2 regions of the Neisseria brasiliensis genome follow, and region 1 is predicted to be linked to the other one. Evidence: riboswitches for the same ligand, from Rfam matches in the RefSeq annotation. Region 1 holds a riboswitch; the other holds the start of a gene.
What was found. A riboswitch is a leader RNA that binds a small molecule or an ion and turns the genes downstream of it on or off. The one in region 1 is predicted to bind thiamine pyrophosphate.
Positions count from the first base shown of each region.

Region 2: another riboswitch for thiamine pyrophosphate. It lies ahead of thiC (phosphomethylpyrimidine synthase ThiC); the one in region 1 lies ahead of thiM (hydroxyethylthiazole kinase).

Region 1 is NZ_CP046027.1:358,526-367,724, reverse strand. Features, by position in the region: gene GJV52_RS01975 (c-type cytochrome) at 1-416, opposite strand, end outside; gene GJV52_RS01970 (NAD-dependent succinate-semialdehyde dehydrogenase) at 662-2,110, opposite strand; partial or broken gene GJV52_RS01965 (biliverdin-producing heme oxygenase) at 2,268-2,684, opposite strand; gene GJV52_RS01960 (IS1595-like element ISNme3 family transposase) at 2,730-3,407, shown strand; TPP riboswitch at 3,596-3,690, shown strand; gene thiM (hydroxyethylthiazole kinase) at 3,807-4,604, shown strand; gene thiD (bifunctional hydroxymethylpyrimidine kinase/phosphomethylpyrimidine kinase) at 4,691-5,497, shown strand; gene GJV52_RS01945 (OsmC family protein) at 5,776-6,192, shown strand; gene GJV52_RS01935 (GntR family transcriptional regulator) at 6,609-7,355, shown strand; gene GJV52_RS01930 (lysine exporter LysO family protein) at 7,412-8,314, shown strand; gene GJV52_RS01925 (DeoR/GlpR family DNA-binding transcription regulator) at 8,394-9,173, shown strand; gene GJV52_RS01920 (glutathione S-transferase) at 9,183-9,199, shown strand, end outside.
Region 2 is NZ_CP046027.1:225,635-234,833, forward strand. Features, by position in the region: gene pgsA (CDP-diacylglycerol--glycerol-3-phosphate 3-phosphatidyltransferase) at 1-418, shown strand, start outside; tRNA gene GJV52_RS01255 (tRNA-Gly) at 511-586, shown strand; tRNA gene GJV52_RS01260 (tRNA-Gly) at 604-679, shown strand; tRNA gene GJV52_RS01265 (tRNA-Gly) at 708-783, shown strand; tRNA gene GJV52_RS01270 (tRNA-Gly) at 812-887, shown strand; tRNA gene GJV52_RS01275 (tRNA-Cys) at 929-1,002, shown strand; tRNA gene GJV52_RS01280 (tRNA-Leu) at 1,033-1,122, shown strand; partial or broken gene GJV52_RS01285 (IS1595-like element ISNme3 family transposase) at 1,254-1,930, opposite strand; gene thiC (phosphomethylpyrimidine synthase ThiC) at 2,299-4,173, opposite strand; TPP riboswitch at 4,272-4,369, opposite strand; gene rfaD (ADP-glyceromanno-heptose 6-epimerase) at 4,494-5,498, opposite strand; gene rfaE1 (D-glycero-beta-D-manno-heptose-7-phosphate kinase) at 5,567-6,529, opposite strand; gene pyrF (orotidine-5'-phosphate decarboxylase) at 6,655-7,392, opposite strand; gene adk (adenylate kinase) at 7,540-8,187, opposite strand; gene tnpA (IS200/IS605 family transposase) at 8,388-8,804, opposite strand; gene GJV52_RS01320 (RNA-guided endonuclease InsQ/TnpB family protein) at 8,849-9,199, shown strand, end outside.

The DNA of each region.
Region 1 (9,199 bases):
ATGGTGTCCACTTTGCCGCTGCGTGCGCGGTATAGTGGGAACAAGGCCGGTACGCCGTTCCACGGTGCGGCGTAAGGCGTAGAGCCGTTGCCCAAGTGGCAACTGGTGCAGTTTAAGTGGTTGCCGACGTGGTCGGGAACGCGCAGAGCGGTGCGGGTGGCAATATCCAAACCATCGCGAATGGCATCGCCTTCAGCGCCTTCCGGAATGGTTTTGACATCAACCAAGGTCACTTTGATGGTTTCGGTTTTGGCCGGTGCAGCGGGTGCGGAAGCTTTGACAGCTTCGGGCGCGGTAGCCACGGCAGAAGCCGCTGGTTCGATTGGCTTCGCTTGCTCGGTTTGGCTGGTGTTGTTTGGGCTGCAGGCCGTTAAGCCGATACCGGAAATCAGCAAAAATAGGGTAAGGTTCCGCATGATTTTCTCCTTTTTTGTTATGGTTTTAATCGCTTAATCCATGATTCAAAACAAGTTTGTCATGGTAATTTATTTTTAGCATATATTTCTTTATATAACAAATAAATTATATTATTTTTTATCAATACTTTATGTGGAATCATTTCATAGGAAATAAATATAGTAGAATCAATCGCTTGATTGGATAACAAAAGGCCGTCTGAAACCTGGGTTTTCAGACGGCCTTAAAAATAGATTGTTTATATTTAGCGGCTCACGCCAGCAGTGACGATGTATTTCATTTCCAGATAATCATCCATGCCGTATTTCGAGCCTTCGCGGCCGATGCCCGATTGTTTGATGCCGCCAAACGGCGCAGCTACGTTAGATAAACCGCCGGTATTCACTGCGACCATGCCGTATTCCAAGGCTTCTTGGGTGTGAGTGATACGGCCGATGTCGCGACTGTAGAGATAGGCGGCCAAGCCGAATTCGGTGTCGTTGGCGAATTTGATCGCTTCTTCATCGTGGCTGAAACGGAACACCGGCGCGAGCGGGCCGAAGATTTCTTCTTTGGCAAACTTCATGTCCTGCGTGGCATCGCGCAATACGGCAGGCTGCATAAACAGGCCGTCTGAACCGCCGCCCCACAATAATTTACCGCCTTTTTGCTGTGCATCATCGATGAATTCTTTGACTTTTTTCACCGCTTCTTCATCAATCAGCGGGCCGATGTCGGTACCGTCTTCCCAGCCGTTGCCGACGGTGAGTTTTTGCACGGCGGCGGTGAATTTTTCGACAAATTCTTCATACACGCCGTCTTGCACATAAAAGCGGTTGGCGCAGACGCAGGTTTGTCCGGCATTGCGGAATTTGCTCGCTACCGCGCCTTTGACTGCTTCGTCGATTTCGGCATCATCCAATACGATAAACGGCGCATTGCCACCCAATTCCAACGAGATTTTTTTCACGCTGTCGGCGCATTGTGCCATCAGTTTGCGGCCGATTTCAGTCGAGCCGGTAAAGCTGAATTTGCGCACGCGTGTGTCTTGCGTCAACACGCCGCCGATGTCGCGCGATGAGCCGGTAATGATGTTCAACACGCCTTTCGGAATACCTGCGCGTTCGGCCAATTCAATAATCGCTAACGCAGAAAGCGGCGTTTTGGACGCAGGGCGGATGACGAACGTGCAGCCGGCGGCCAGCGCGGGCGCGACTTTGCGCGTAATCATGGCGTTGGGGAAATTCCAAGGCGTAATCGCGGCGCACACGCCGACCGGTTGGCGGATGACCTGCACGCGTTGGTCGGCGGATACCGCCGGAATGGTGTCGCCATAAACGCGTTTGGCTTCTTCGGCAAACCACTCGATATACGACGCGCCGTAAGCGATTTCGCCTTTCGCTTCGGCCAAAGGCTTGCCTTGTTCCATGGTCAGAATCATGGCCAAATCGTCTTGGTGTTCCATCATCAAATCAAACCAGCGGCGCAAAATGCGGCTGCGCTCTTGCGCGGTTTGCGCCGACCATTCGGGCAACGCGGCATAGGCGGCATCGACCGCTTCGCGCGCTTCTTGTTCGCCCATGTCGGGCACTTCGCCGACGATTTTCCCATTAGCCGGATTGGTGATGAGTATGGTTTGGCCGCTTTTTGCCGGTAACCATTGGCCGTTGATGTAACACAGGTTTTTCAATAAGTGTGGGTCGTTGAGTTGCATGGGATAGTCCTTTGAAAAGTTTCAGACGGCCTCAAGTGGCAATGGCTTAAAACTACGCTTCCGAATCGGGCTTGTCAATGTTGGCATCTTTGAGAGTCTGTTTAAAAAGTATCAGGCCGTCTGAATATTCAGACGGCCTGATACTTCAATAATTTGATTAATGACGGTGTGGTTGGAAACCTGCCGGTGCTTCTGCGCCTTCGGGTAAGCCAAAGGTTTTGCGCAAAACGGTTTTATAAAACTCAAATGCTTCTTTGGCACCTTGAATGGCTTCTGCTTCTGCTTCTGGTGACAAAGGCAGCGCATTTAAATGCTCGACAAATTCGCGCCAGTGTTTGCCGCGGCCGTCGGGGTGTGGTGCCAGATGGCGTGCGCCGTGTTCGCCGTTGTAATCCAGTTTTTGCGCGTGTTTAAACAGAAAGGCTGCACCTAAGTTAGATCCTTCGGCGCAGTAGAGCCAGCCGATGGCTTTATTGCCAATTTCCTGTGGTAGGGCTTTGTTATAGGTATCAGGTTGCTCCCCCAAATCTTGCAAATCTTGCATCACTGCATCGTGGCGTGCCATATAAGATAGGGGCTTAGGAAGCAAAATCATCAAAAAACCTGATAAGCTCCTAATATGAAACTAAAAAATAAGTATCAAAAGTTCAGCAAAATTTCAGAGCAAAAGTTTAGAGAAATAATCCGCTGTTTCGCTCTTGATTTGACCGCTTCCGATACTGCTAAAATGACCGGCATTAGTGTACGCAGTATCAATCCTATTTTCCTGAAAATCAGACACAGGATTGCTGCTCTGTGCGAACAAAGCTCACCACTGTCCGGTGTGGTCGAATTAGATGAATCTTACTTTGGTGCGCGACGTATCAGGGGTAAGCGCGGTCGCGGAGCGTCAGGTAAAACCATCGTATTTGGCATACTGAAACGCAATGGCGTGGTCTATACGGAAATCGTTCCCGACGCTTCGAAAGCCTCACTAATCAAGGTCATACGTGGTCACATATCTGCTGACAGTGAAATCAATACTGACGGCTGGAAAGCATATGACGGTCTTGTCGATATGGGCTATGAGAAGCATTACCGTGTCCATCATGGTTCCAATGAGTTTGCTCGAGGAAAGCAACATATCAATGGTATTGAATCTTTTTGGAGTTATGCTAAGGGGCGTTTGGCTAAATTTCATGGTATTTCCAAAGAGATGTTTTATCTGCATCTTAAAGAAACGGAGTTTAGGTTTAACCACCGGCATGAAGATTTAGGTAAAATATTAATGAAGATGCTTCGAAATAACCCAATTTAATATTTTTGCTTCCTAAGCCCCCAATATAAATTTTAACGTTTGCTAACATAATGGATGTTTATTTAACTAAAATCGATAAAGGCTGATCAAATAAGTGAGGTTTATGTTGAAAATAACCGTACTGATCCGCCATGCACCAAACATTGCCATGGCACGATAATCTAAGCTAATATAGCCGGGTATTTTATTGATTAGAGTCGGGGTGCGGTTGCAATGCTGCTGAGAATATACCCGTGAACCTGATACAGTTTGCACTGGCGTAGGAAACTCATCACAAGCATTGATTGCTATGAAGGCACAACCCGCGCATCGGCGGGTTGTGCTTTTTTCAGTCTGGATAAAGTTTCAGATGGCCTCGTTAAGTTCAAGGCCGTCTGAACGATTGTTAAGGAAACCATCATGAATTTTGCCTATCTTGACCACATGCGCGCGCGCAATCCTTTGGTGCACAGCATCACCAATACCGTGGCCGCGCATTTCACCGCCAACGGTTTGCTGGCGGCGGGGGCTTCGCCGATTATGGCCAACGAGCCTGATGAAATGGCGGATATGGCGGCGATTTGCGATGCTTTGCTGATTAACATCGGCACATTGGAACAATCCACCATCGCGGCGATGTTTGCCGCCGGAAAAGCGGCCAATGCGCGTGGCATTCCGGTGGTGCTTGACCCTGTGGGCGTGGCCGCGACGCCGTTGCGCCGTGAAACCGTGGCGCGTTTGCTTGAAAAAATTAAGTTTGCAGCGATACGGGGCAATGCGGCGGAAATTGGTTTTATTGCCGGAGAAGCATGGCAGGGCAAAGGTGTGGATGCGGGGCAAGGTGCGGTCAACGCGGCGCAGATTGCGGCAGCGGTGGCGCAGAAATATCAATGTATTGTGGCGGTAAGCGGCGAGACGGATTATGTTTCAGACGGCCAATCGACATTTGCCGTGAACAACAACACGCCGCTGTTTCCGAAGATTACCGCATCAGGCTGCTTGCTCGGTGCTGTGATTGCGGCATTTTTGGCAACGGAGCAGGGCGATGATTTGGCTGCGGTCACAGCCGCTTGCACCTTTTACGCCGTTGCCGGAGAAGCCGCCGCACAGGGTTTGGATGAACGCCAAAGCGGCACGTTTGGCGTGAAGCTAATCGACAGCTTAGCCATAACGAGCGCGCAAGATTTGGCCGACAAAGCGCGTGTTGAGGCCGTCTGAACAGACAAACGCATGATTATATTTTGAAACAATTTTTCAGACGGCATGTTTAATAAGGCCGTCTGAACGATTTAAGGAGAATAAAAATGGCAGAAACATTCGTACAAAGTTTAACCATCGCCGGTTCCGATTCGGGCGGCGGCGCGGGCATTCAGGCCGATTTGAAAACCTTTCAAATGCGCGGCGTATTTGGCACCAGTGTGCTGACCGCGGTAACGGCACAAAATACCTTGGGCGTACACGGCGTGCATTTCGTGCCGACCGACATCATCACCGCGCAAATCAAAGCGGTGGCCGACGATTTCGACATCCGCGCGTTCAAGCTCGGTATGCTCGGCACGGCGGAAATCATCGAATGTGTGGCGGATAATCTGCAAAGTTGCCGTTTCGGCCAGATGGTGCTCGATCCGGTGATGATTGCCAAAGGCGGCGCTTCTTTGCTGCACAATTCGGCAGTGGAAGCAATGAAAAAACATTTGTTGCCGCGCACCGATGTGCTTACGCCCAACCTGCCCGAAGCCGAAGCCTTGACCGGCGTGAAAATCGACAACCGCCAAGATGCCGAACGCGCCGCGCGGCTGCTGCAAGAAGCGGGCGTGAAGCATGTGGTGATTAAAGGCGGCCATCTGGACAACAGCCAAAGCGAAGTCTGCACCGATTGGCTGTTTACACCGAATGATGTGGTGGAAATGGAAAGCCTGCGTTTCCCAACGCCGCACACCCACGGCACCGGTTGTACCTTCTCTGCCTGTATTACCGCCGAATTGGCCAAAGGTTTTGCCGTAGAAGAAGCCGTGCAAACCGCCAAAGACTACATCACCGCCGCCATCAGCCAACCGCTGAACATCGGCGCAGGTCACGGGCCGGTGAACCATTGGGCTTATAAAGATTGATTGTGATGGTAAAAGGCCGTCTGAAAATCTGTTTTTCAGACGGCCTTGAGTATGGATATTTCATGAAGAAGCATCATATACCTAATAACATCATGCTTTAAACGAAAACCTCATGGCGAGAATATTGCCTGATGTTGTTTTAAGCGCAGCATCTTTTTGCGCATCAAAAATTATTACACCATTAGCAGCATTGGTAATTTGGCATGGAATTGTTTACAATACGCGACATCTAAGCCGCATCCAAATCCAGTGCGGTGCTTATTAAGAAAGTATAGAATATGCAAGTTACATCAAAATGGTTGGACGGAATGTGTTTTGTCGGCACCACTGAGGGCGGACACAGTGTGGTGATGGAAGGTGCGGCGGCGGAAGGCGCGGTGAAGCGCGGTGCCAGCCCGATGGAAATGTTGTTGCTGGGTGTGGCCGGTTGTTCCAGCATTGATGTGGTGATGATTGCCGAGAAGCAACGCCAAAAAGTAGTCGATTGCCAAGCCACGGTAACAGCCAAACGCGCCGATGAAGCACCGCGCGTGTTTACCGAAATCCATATTCATTTCAAAGTCATCGGTCATGATTTGAAAGAAACGGCAATTGCCAAAGCGGTGGAATTGTCGGCGGAAAAATACTGCTCTGCATCGATTATGTTGGGCAAAGCGGCGAAGGTCACGCACAGTTTTGAAGTTGCTGAAGCCTGATGACTTTGCACATTCCCTATCTTGGGCAAAGCTCAAATCTGGGGTGTGGCAAAGGGCAGTGGGATTTTTCAGACGGCCTCATTTAAAAATGAATTAATAATGCCGTTTTCAGGTAAAATAGCTCGTTAGGGCGCGCATGGCGAAATAGCGTAAAAGGCCGTCTGAACAGCATGATAGGGCAGATTAAATCCGTATGGCGCAACATTTGCCTGCAAATCGCCCATCAAAAAAGCAGATATATTCAAGCTGTATCTTGAATATATCTGCCGATTTGAACCTTTTCTCTCTATTTAACCGCCTTGTAATACTTGGCTTTTCTTTAGAGTTATTGTGCAATTTATGCTCTGAATTGTCAACAAATTTTATTAATATTATAAATAATCCGTTTGTGCAAGTAAAATTGCTAGGAAAATCAAATGAATAATCAAAATAAATCAAATCATAACGCAACCAATACTGCACCGGCGACGTCTTCATTAATTTTGGAAGAGCGACATGATTCCGAGCTTTTCCGTGTTTATGCATCTATTTTGGATGCCATTACAGACCACGTTTTGTTGCCGGGCAAGAAGCTGACCGAATCCGATTTGTGTCGCCAGATGGTGTGTTCACGCAATACCGTGCGCAGCGCTTTGTCGCTGTTGGCGCACGATAAAATTGTCGATTTGCAGCCTAATCGCGGCGCTTTCGTGCATGTGCCGGATTTGAAAGAAATTCAGGATGTGTATAAGTCGCGCATCGAATTGGAAGCGATGATTTTCAATTTGCTGCTTGAATTGCCGGATTTAGAAACGCGTTTGCAACCGATGTATGACATGATTGAGCGCGAAGCGGAAGCATCGGTAAACGGCGACAGCGTGGGCTGGAACCGTTTGGCCAATGCCTTCCACGTTGAATTGGTGCGCCTGTTGGATAATGATGTATTGTTTGAAATCATGAATACCTTGTGCGCCCGCTCATCGCTGATTGTGGCGGTATTTGGCGAACGCAGCCACGGCCACGGCCACCGCACCAGCGGCCACACCTATAATGAGCATCGCGAAATTTTGGATTTGCTCGCCGCAGGCAAACGCACGCGGGTGTTGAAACTGTTGCGCCGTCACTTGGGCAGCTGTATCGAGCGCTTGGAAGGCAAATACGAAGCGCAAAACGAATTGCATTAATGAATCAAAGAGAGGCCGTCTGAAAGGTTTTCAGACGGCCTTTGATGTGGGAAAAAATGGAAAGTTTGACAACCTTATTGTCGGTGTTGGTGCCGATGTTTCTTGGTTTTTTTATCCGCCTGCCCAAACATTATTTGGCCTTAGTGGATAAAATGCTGGTGGTGCTGGTGTATGCCGTGCTGTTTTTAATCGGCGTGTCGCTCGCGCGCGTGGAGAATTTGGGTTCGCAACTCAATACCATCGTGCTGACGACTTTATTATTGTTTGCCTGCACCATCGGCATGAATTTACTGGCCTTGATGTGGTTTGACCGCCGCTTTCCGTGGCAGGCCAAAGGTTCGGGCCAAAAAGCCAATGTGAGTTTATCGGGCAGCGCCAAACAGCTCGGCTGCGTGGCTTTGGGTTTTGTATTCGGCAAATTGATGGCCGACGTGTGGCTGCCGTCTGAAAACTTGGGTATGTATTGCCTGATGGCGCTGGTGTTGCTGATCGGTATCCAGCTCAACGGCAGCGGTGTGAGTTTGCGCCAAGTATTGATTAATAAGCGCGGCGTTCAGACGGCCATGATCATGATGGCATCGTCGTTGGCCGGCGGTTGGTTGTTTGCTGCGTTGAATGAAGATGTCTCGTGGCTGAAAGGCTTGGCTCTGGCTTCGGGCTTCGGCTGGTATTCTTTGTCGGGCCTGGTGATGACCGAAGCTTACGGCGCGGTGTGGGGCAGTATTATGCTCTTGAACGATTTGGGGCGGGAATTTTTTGCGCTGGTGTTTATTCCGATGTTGATGCGCCGCCATCCGAGCGCGGCGGTGGGCGTGGGCGGGGCGACCAGCTTGGATTTTACTTTGCCGGTTATCCAAAGCTCGGGTGGTTTGGCCGCTGTGCCGCTGGCGATTAGTTTCGGCTTTATCGTTAATGTGGCGGCGCCGTTTTTGATGGTGGTTTTTTCCTCATTTGGTTGAAGCCGTTAGCAAAATTTGGCAAAATTCTAAAAATATTCTGCATAAGAACAATACGGCAGGCCACACAAAAGAGAATACCATGAAACCACGAATCCAAAGACACGAAAAAATCATCGAATTGGTGCGCGCGCAGCATTATATGTCCATCGACCAATTGGCCAAAGAATTGGACGTAACGCCGCAGACCATCCGCCGTGATATTAACTTATTGAGCGAAGAAAACGTGTTGCGCCGCTATCATGGCGGGGCGACTTTGGGTGATGTATTAGAAAGCGAGTTGCAACAAGGCAAGCGCAACAGCCATCAGGAAGAGAAAAATGCCATTGCGCAACTGATTGCCGACCAAATTCCCGATAATGCCTCGCTGTTTCTCAGTATCGGCACCACCATGGAAGCCGTGGCCGCCGCGCTGATTAAGCAGCGCCGAAACTTACGCATCATCACCAACAATATTTACGTCGCCTCAATGGCATCTTCACGCAGCGACTATATTGTGATTATCACGTCCGGCGTGGTGCGCCCGATTGACGGCGGCGTGACCGGCGTGGCTACTGTGGATTTTATTAATCAATTTAAAGTCGATTATGCGGTGATGAGCACCCATGGCGTGGAAGAAGACGGCTCGCTTTTGGATTACGACTACAAAGAAGTCAGCGTGATGCAGGCGATGATGAACAATGCGCGCGTGAAGTTTTTGGGCGTGGATCACACCAAGTTCAACAGCAATGCCTTAGTGCGCTTGGGCAGCATTACCGAATTCGATAAAGTGTTTACCGACCGCGCGCCGGCCGATAATATGCGCAAAATTCTCGACAGCGCCGGCGTGGAATGGCTCACGCCGCCTACGCGCTCATCTTAGGAGCAGAACATGAAATTATGGTATTC
Region 2 (9,199 bases), 130 kb from region 1:
GTTTGATGGCTTTTTAGCGCGTCTATGGAAGCAAACCTCCGACTTCGGCGCGTTTCTCGACCCGGTTGCCGACAAACTGATGGTCGCCGTTGCCCTGCTGCTGCTGGTTAGTCTTGACCGCACTTACGTCATCTTCGCCATGATCATCATTGGTCGCGAAATCACCATTTCCGCACTGCGCGAATGGATGGCACAAATGGGACGGCGCAACAGCGTGGCCGTTGCCACCATCGGGAAATTAAAAACCACCGCGCAAATGGCCGCCATCTTATTGCTGCTCATCGGCTTGCCTAATTTTCACGGCCTCGACTTAATCATGATTGGTAACATGTTGATGTTTATCGCATCCGTGCTTACACTTTGGTCGATGTTCTATTACCTGAAAATGGCTTGGAAAGAAATGGCGCAAAAAAGTTAAAAAAAATGGCACAAACAGCTTGACGATCGGAAGCAAATCCATAATAATAGTGTCTTCCTTGTTACAGCGCGTAACAATCGGATTAAATTTGAGCGGGAATAGCTCAGTTGGTAGAGCGCAACCTTGCCAAGGTTGAGGTCGCGAGTTCGAGACTCGTTTCCCGCTCCATTCAAATTTAATCAAATGCGGGAATAGCTCAGTTGGTAGAGCGCAACCTTGCCAAGGTTGAGGTCGCGAGTTCGAGACTCGTTTCCCGCTCCAAAGTTTATCGTTAAATGTAACACCGAATGCGGGAATAGCTCAGTTGGTAGAGCGCAACCTTGCCAAGGTTGAGGTCGCGAGTTCGAGACTCGTTTCCCGCTCCAAAGTTTATCGTTAAATGTAACACCGAATGCGGGAATAGCTCAGTTGGTAGAGCGCAACCTTGCCAAGGTTGAGGTCGCGAGTTCGAGACTCGTTTCCCGCTCCAAAATAACAAAGTTGTTTGAAATAGAGCAACTTTTTGATTATGGCGGGATAGCAAAGTGGTTATGCAGCGGATTGCAAATCCGTCTACGCCGGTTCGATTCCGACTCCCGCCTCCACTTCAATAGTTTTATTCCGATAAAACTATTGCCCGGGTGGTGAAATAGGTAGACACAACGGACTTAAAATCCGTCGACCCTAAACAGGTCGTGCCGGTTCGATTCCGGCTCCGGGCACCACCACTCATTTTTATTCCTGCTTATTCAGGAAACCAATATAAAAAAGCCGTCTGAAAAAATCAGACGGCTTTTATGTTATGTTGTTCTGGATGCTGTTTTGTAATAAATATGGGGCTTAGGAAGCAAAAATATTAAATTGGGTTATTTCGAAGCATCTTCATTAATATTTTACCTAAATCTTCATGCCGGTGGTTAAACCTAAACTCCGTTTCTTTGAGATGCAGATAAAACATCTCTTTGGAAATACCATGAAATTTAGCCAAACGCCCCTTAGCATAACTCCAAAAAGATTCAATACCATTGATATGTTGCTTTCCTCGAGCAAACTCATTAGAACCGTGATGAACACGGTAATGCTTTCATAGCCCATATCGACAAGACCGTCATATGCTTTCCAGCCGTCAGTATTGATTTCGCTGTCAGCGGATATGTGGCCGCGTATAACCTTGATGAGTGAAGCTTTCGAAGCGTCCGGAACGATTTCCGTATAGACCACGCCATTGCGTTTCAGTATGCCAAATACGATGGTTCTACCTGACGCTCCGCGACCGCGCTTACCCCTGATACGTCGCGCACCAAAGTAAGATTCATCTAATTCGACCACACCGGACAGTGGTGAGCTTTGTTCGCACAGAGCGGCAATCCTGTGTCTGATTTTCAGGAAAATAGGATTGATGCTGCGTACACTAATGCCGGTCATTTTAGCGGTATCGGAAGCGGTCAAATCAAGAGCGAAACAGCGAATTATTTCTCTAAATTTCTGCTCTGAAATTTTGCTGAACTTTTGATACTTATTTTTTAGTTTCATATTAGGAGCTTATCAGGTTTTTTGATGATTTTGCTTCCTAAGCCCCTAAATATATTGAGACCTTTGCAAAACACTAGATTTGAGTACAGTTCAAAGTTATAGCAGCACAGAAAGCGCAGACATATCATCAAGATAGGCAAGCTTTCGAGCAGCGCACAACGAAGAAATGTACCAAAGATGGGGATTTTGCAAAGGTCTCATATTGCCTGTAAAACACTATATAAATGACGGTATTTTTCAGATGGCCTTTCCATCAAATTGAAAATCAGCTCCGACATTACCTTTAAATAATCTTCGCTCAAGCTTTTACCTTAAACAGCAATAAAATGCCGTCTGAAACACATTCCTTTCAGACGGCATTTTATTTATCAGCTATAAATCTTAGCACCCTTTTGTACAAATTCCACCGCTTTTTCCGCCATGCCTTTTTGCGCAGCGGCATAATCACGCACTTCCTGCGTGATTTTCATTGAGCAGAATTTTGGCCCACACATTGAGCAGAAATGGGCGATTTTCGCGCCTTCGGCAGGCAAAGTGGCATCGTGGTAGCTTTCAGCACGTTCGGGGTCGAGGCTCAGGCGGAACTGGTCGCGCCAGCGGAATTCAAAACGGGCTTTGGATAAGGCATTATCCCGCACTTGTGCACCCGGCCAGCCTTTAGCCAAATCGGCGGCATGGGCAGCAAGTTTGTAAGTAATGATGCCGGTGCGCACGTCTTCTTTGTCCGGCAAGCCCAAATGCTCTTTCGGGGTAACGTAACACAGCATGGCCGTGCCGTACCAGCCGATATTGGCCGCGCCGATGCCGGAGGTGATGTGGTCGTAAGCTGGAGCGATGTCGGTGACCAACGGGCCTAAGGTGTAAAACGGTGCTTCAAAACAATGCTGCAATTCTTCGGTCATGTTTTGTTTCACGCGTTGTAACGGCACATGGCCGGGGCCTTCAATCATCACCTGCACATCATGTTCCCATGCTTTGGCCGTCAATTCACCCAGTGTGTGCAATTCGCCGAACTGCGCCGCATCGTTGGAATCGGCCACGCAGCCCGGGCGCAAGCCGTCGCCTAAGCTGAACGACACGTCATACGCCTTCATGATTTCGCAAATTTCGTCAAAATGCGTGTAAAGGAAGTTTTCCTGATGATGCGCCAAGCACCATTTCGCCATAATCGAGCCGCCGCGCGACACAATACCAGTAAGACGGTCGGCAGTCAGCGGCACATAGCGCAGCAGTACACCGGCATGAATGGTGAAATAATCTACCCCCTGCTCGGCCTGCTCAATCAAGGTATCGCGGAACAAATCCCAAGTTAAATCTTCGGCAATGCCGCCGGTTTTCTCCAAAGCCTGATAAATCGGCACAGTACCAATCGGCACGGGCGCATTGCGGATAATCCATTCGCGCGTTTCGTGAATATGCGCACCGGTGGACAAATCCATAATCGTATCCGCACCCCAGCGCAGCGCCCACACCATTTTTTCCACTTCTTCGGTCAGGCTGGACGTTACCGCCGAATTACCCAAATTGCCATTGATTTTGACGCGGAAATTGCGGCCGATAATCATTGGTTCCAATTCGGGGTGGTTGATGTTGGCCGGAATGATGGCGCGGCCGGCGGCGATCTCTTGACGCACAAATTCAGGCGTAATTTGGTCAGGATGGGTTGGCAGATTGGCGCCGAAACTTTCGCCGGGGTGTTGCTTGATTAATTTGGCGTACTCAGGCCGTCTGAATAATTCGTCCATCTTCATGCGCTCGCGCAAAGCAACAAACTCCATTTCCGGCGTGATGATGCCTTGGCGCGCATAGTGCATTTGCGTGACATTTTTACCGGCTTTGGCGCGGCGCGGCTGGGTAATTTGATTGAAACGCAGATGCGCGGTTTGCGGATCATGGGCTCGTTCCAAGCCATATTCGCTGGATAAGCCGCTCAAGATTTCCGTGTCGCCGCGTTCGTCCAGCCATGCGCTACGGATATGAGGCAAGCCTTGTTTCAAATCGATTTTAGCGGTCGGGTCGCCGTATGCGCCGCTGGTATCGTACACCGGAATCGGCGGATTCGGCTCACGGCCGCGGTCGCTCACAGTATCATCTTGACGGATTTCCCGCAAAGGCACGCGGATGTCGGCGCGGCTGCCGGAAAGATAGACTTTGTCGGAATTGGGATAGGCAAACTGAATGCCCAAATCATGGGAAAGCTGGTCGAGTTGGGCGGCTTCGTTGCCGTTGGTTTTGAGTGCCATAAAAAGTGCTCCTGTTTCTCGTTTATCAGAATAAAACGAAACAGGAGCGGTGTTTGGGCTTTCAGACGGCCTGATGGATAAAATCAGGCCGTCTGAACAATAAACTCGCTGAAACTCCCCACGCAGGTATTATCCTGATCGGGTGGTATAAGGGTAATTCTCAGCTGCGCATGGCGCAGCACCCCTGTTTCGGTTAAGGAAAATTAAATCATAAACTGCAAATATTGTAAATCCTGATTTGCGTGAGTTCCCATCCTTTCTCAAAAAGATACAGGCCGTCTGAAAATTTTTCAGACGGCCTGTTGAATTAAATTCAATGCTTAAACCAAGTTCGCCAGCATCCATTGCACATAGCGGCTCACACCTTCTTTGACATCAAAGAAAGATTCATTATAGCCGGCTGCACGCAGCTTGCTGATGTCGGCTTGGGTAAAGCTTTGGTATTTGCCTTTTAATGCGTCGGGGAACGGGATGTAGCGAATCAGTTCTTCTTTGACCAATTCTTCCAAGCTCATTTCCGGCTTGCCTTCGGCGGAGCGACAGGCGTTGACAGTGGCGGCGGCCAAGTCGTTAAATTGCTGGCTGCGGCCGGTGCCTAAGTTGAAAATGCCGGATAATTCAGGATTATCGAAGAAGAACAGGTTTACTTTGGCCACGTCTTCCACGCTGACGAAATCGCGGGTTTGCTCGCCATTGCCGTAGCCGTCGTTGGCGCCGAACAGGTTCACGTAGCCGTTTTCACGGTATTGGTTGAAATGATGGAATGCCACCGAAGCCATGCGGCCTTTGTGTTGCTCCATTTGGCCGTAAACATTGAAATAGCGGAAACCCACCACTTGCGCAGTCAAGCCTTCTTCCATGCGGCGGCGCAATACTTGGTCGAACAGGAATTTTGAATAGCCGTACACATTCAGCGGCTTTTCCAATTCGCGCTCTTCGCGGAAAATCTCGCCCTTACCGTACACCGCCGCGCTAGACGCATACAGCAACGGAATGCGCTCATCTTGGCACCAATCGAGCAAATCCAGCGTGTATTGATAGTTGTTGTCCATCATATACAGGCCGTCGTGATTCATGGTATCGGAACACGCGCCCTGGTGGAATACGGCTTGAATGTCGTCGTAAGGCAGGGCATGTTCGCGCACTTGGCGGATGAATTCGTGTTTGTCGAGATAATGGCTGATTTCACATTCGGCCAGATTTTTGAATTTTTCACCGCGCGTCAGGTTATCCACTGCCACGATGTCGGTGATGCCGCGTGCATTCAGCGCTTTGACGATGTTACTGCCGATAAAGCCGGCAGCACCGGTTACGATGATGGTCATAACAATTCCTTTTGTTTTTCAGACGGCCTATTCAACCAAGGCCGTCTGAATCGTTGAATATTCAATGTTTATTGGTCGGCCAATGCGGCTTGTAACTCATCAAACGAGCAAACCGCCGTACCCAATTTCGCTACCACCACACCGGCGGCGGTATTGGCCAAATGCATGGATTCGGGCATGGTGAAACCGGCGGCCATTGCCAAGCCCATACCGGCAATCACCGTATCGCCCGCGCCGGACACGTCATACACTTCCTGCGCACGCGTCGGCTGGTACACCGCTTCGCCGTCGTTAAACAGCGTCATGCCCTCTTCGCTGCGGGTCAGCAAAATGGCGGTTAAATCGAGATGGCGGCGCAGGTGTTGTGCTTTGTCTGTCAGCTCGTCTTCGTTGCGCCAGCTGCCGACCACTTCTTTCAATTCACTGCGGTTGGGCGTAATCAAGGTCGCACCGGCGTATTTTTCGTAATCGTCGCCTTTCGGGTCAATCAACACGATTTTGCCCGCCTGTTTCGCCCAATCAATCATGTCGGCGATGTGGGTCAGGCCACCTTTGCCGTAATCGGAAAAAATCACCGCATCGTAATCGGGCAACACTTCTTGATAACGTGTTTTAACTTGCTCCAGTACTTCGTGATGCGGCAATTCTTCAAAATCCAGACGAATCAATTGCTGATTGCGGGCGACCACGCGCAATTTCACCGTGGTGGCGATTTGTTCGTCGCGCATTAAGTAAGATTCCACGCCGTCTTGCTGCATCAGCTTATCGAGAGAATCGGCGGCTTCATCATGACCGGTAACCGACAATAATCCGGCCTTGCCGCCCAAAGAAGCAATATTGCGCGCCACATTGGCCGCCCCGCCCGCGCGTTGGTCGATTTGGTTGATTTTAGCCACCGGCACAGGCGCTTCAGGCGAAATGCGCGATACGTCGCCGAACCAATAGCGGTCGAGCATAACATCGCCCACCACCAACACACGCGCTTGGGCGAAACGCTGCTGTACATCTGCTGCTTGTAATTTTTGTACCATATTGAATCAATTCCTGATTTGAGTATGCTGCTTGATGACGTGAATCGGTTTTTCGTTCACGCCGATATGGTTATTTTTTCAATTTAATGATTTATGTTTATAACCAATCTTAAGGCCGTCTTAAATTATTCCGCCGGATTGGCCACGCGGTTTACTTCGCGCAACACGGCAATCGGGTCAGCCGCTTGCGTGACCGGACGCCCCATCACCAGATAAGTCGAACCGGCGGCTAAGGCTTGAGCTGGGGTCATGATGCGGCGTTGGTCGTCGTTGTTGCCGGCAATATCCAAGCGGATGCCCGGCGTGACCAACACAAAATCTTCGCCCAACTCACGGCGCAGCGGCGTGGCTTCCAAAGGCGAGCAGACCACGCCATCCAAGCCCGAGCTTTGGGTTAATTTTGCCAAACGCAATACTTGCTGCTCCGGCTCGATGTCCAAGCCGATTTCCGTCATGTCGCTTTGTTCCATGCTGGTCAATACGGTTACACCAATCAACAAAGGTTTTTGCGCATGATTGGCAATGGCTTCTGCTGCAGCTTCCATCATGCGGCGGCCACCCGAAGCGTGCAAATCAACCATCCACACGCCCATATCGGCCGCCACGCGGCAGGCTTGGGCAACGGTATTCGGAATATCGTGGTATTTCAAATCCAAAAATAATTTAAAGCCTTGGTTAATCAGTTTTTCCGCCAACGGGCGGCCGGTTGCGGTAAACAATTCTTTGCCGATTTTGATTTGGCACAAGCTCGGGTCGAGCGTGCGCACAAAATTCAGCGTATCGGCTTCGTTGGCAAAATCCAAAGCCACAATCACCGGCGTGCGGGTTTGCGGCAGGTGAAAATCAGTGATTAACGGGTTCATTATGATTCCTATCAAAGCAAGCCGCGCGGCAACATCCGCAGCGGCCTTTATCATCAGTTCATCTGGATTTTAACAGTTTTTCCATACAAAAAGGCCGTCTGAAAGAAATTTTTCAGACGGCCTTTTTATCTTTTCATGGGTGCAAAATTATTTACCCAATGCAGTCAACACTTGCTCTTTCACTGCTTCAACAGCTTGCGTGCCGTCAACTTTAATGTATTTCGGTGCGTGTTCGCCTTCCAATTTGCTGTAGAAACCCACCAGCACTTCGGTTTGCTCGTGATACACGTCCAAGCGTTTTTTCACGGTTTCTTCTTTGTCGTCATCACGTTGGATCAAATCTTCGCCGGTTACGTCGTCTTTGCCTTCAGCTTTCGGCGGATTGTAAGAAACGTGGTAAGTGCGGCCTGATGGCAAATGCACGCGGCGGCCGCTCATGCGGTCAACAATCACGCTGTCGGGTACATCGATTTCGACTACCGCGTCTAAATCCACGCCGGCCTCAACCATGGCTTCGGCTTGCGCCAAAGTGCGTGGAAAACCGTCGAACAGGAAACCATCTTTGCAATCGTCTTGGGCGATGCGTTCTTTAACCATGCCGATGATGATGTCGTCGCGTACCAAGCCGCCTTCATCGATGATTTTTTTTGCTTCCAAGCCCAGCGGTGTGCCGGCTTTGATGGCCGCGCGCAACATGTCGCCGGTCGAGATTTGCGGAATGCCAAAAGCGGCGGTAATGAATTGCGCCTGTGTGCCTTTACCTGCACCCGGTGCACCCAACAATAATACTTTCATGGTTTGTCCTCTGTTTGTGTTCATGATTTTTACATTACTATCATAATACTTTACACGCCGTCTGAAAAGGCTTGCGGCAAGCGCACGGTTTTTTCAGACGGCCTGCTCATATTTATCAGGCTGCGCCGTAAAACTTCGCCGTTCACGGCGGAGATATAAGGCGCGGACTGCGTAGCAGTCCTAAAACCGTTGATATTCAGTTAATCAGGCGTTTTCTGCTGTTCAATATACTGCCGAATAATCGTAATCGGCGCACCACCACAGCTACCTGCAAAATAAGACGGCGACCACAACGCACCGCCCCATAATTTTTGTTTGATGCTTGGATAATTTTTCTGTCTAATCATGCGGCTAGATACACCTTTCAAGCTGTTCACCAGTTTTGAAATAGACACTTTGGGCGGATAGTTCACAAGTAAATGAACATGGTCATCTTCGCCGTCAAATTCCACCAGTTGCGCTTCAAAATCGGTGCAGACGCTCTCAAAAATACCGCGCATATCGTCCAAAATTTCTTTTGTGAACACTTTTCGGCGATATTTTGCGACAAATACCAAATGTACATGAAGATTAAAAACAACGTGCCGACCACGTCTTAAATCAGTTTCTTTTTCCATAGACCAAGTGTAAAATTGCTAAAAATTCCATTATCCATGAAATCATGTTAATACTCAAAACATTCAAATTTGAACTGATGCCAAACGGCGAGCAAATCCGCAAAATGAAACAATTTTGCGGTTGTTCGCGTTTCGTATTCAATCGTGCTTTGGCGTATCAAAACGAACAATATCAACAAGATAATTCGTTCAAATTTAGCTACACCAAAATCGCAAATTTGCTGCCTGAATGGAAACGAGAATTAGACTGGCTAAAAGACTGCCACAGCCAAGTTTTGCAGCAAAGTTTGAAAGACTTGGAAAGCGCATTCAAAAACTTCTTTGCCAAACGCGCAGATTTCCCCAAATTCAAACGCAAAGGCGAAAAAGACAGTTTCCGCTTTCCGCAAGGCTGT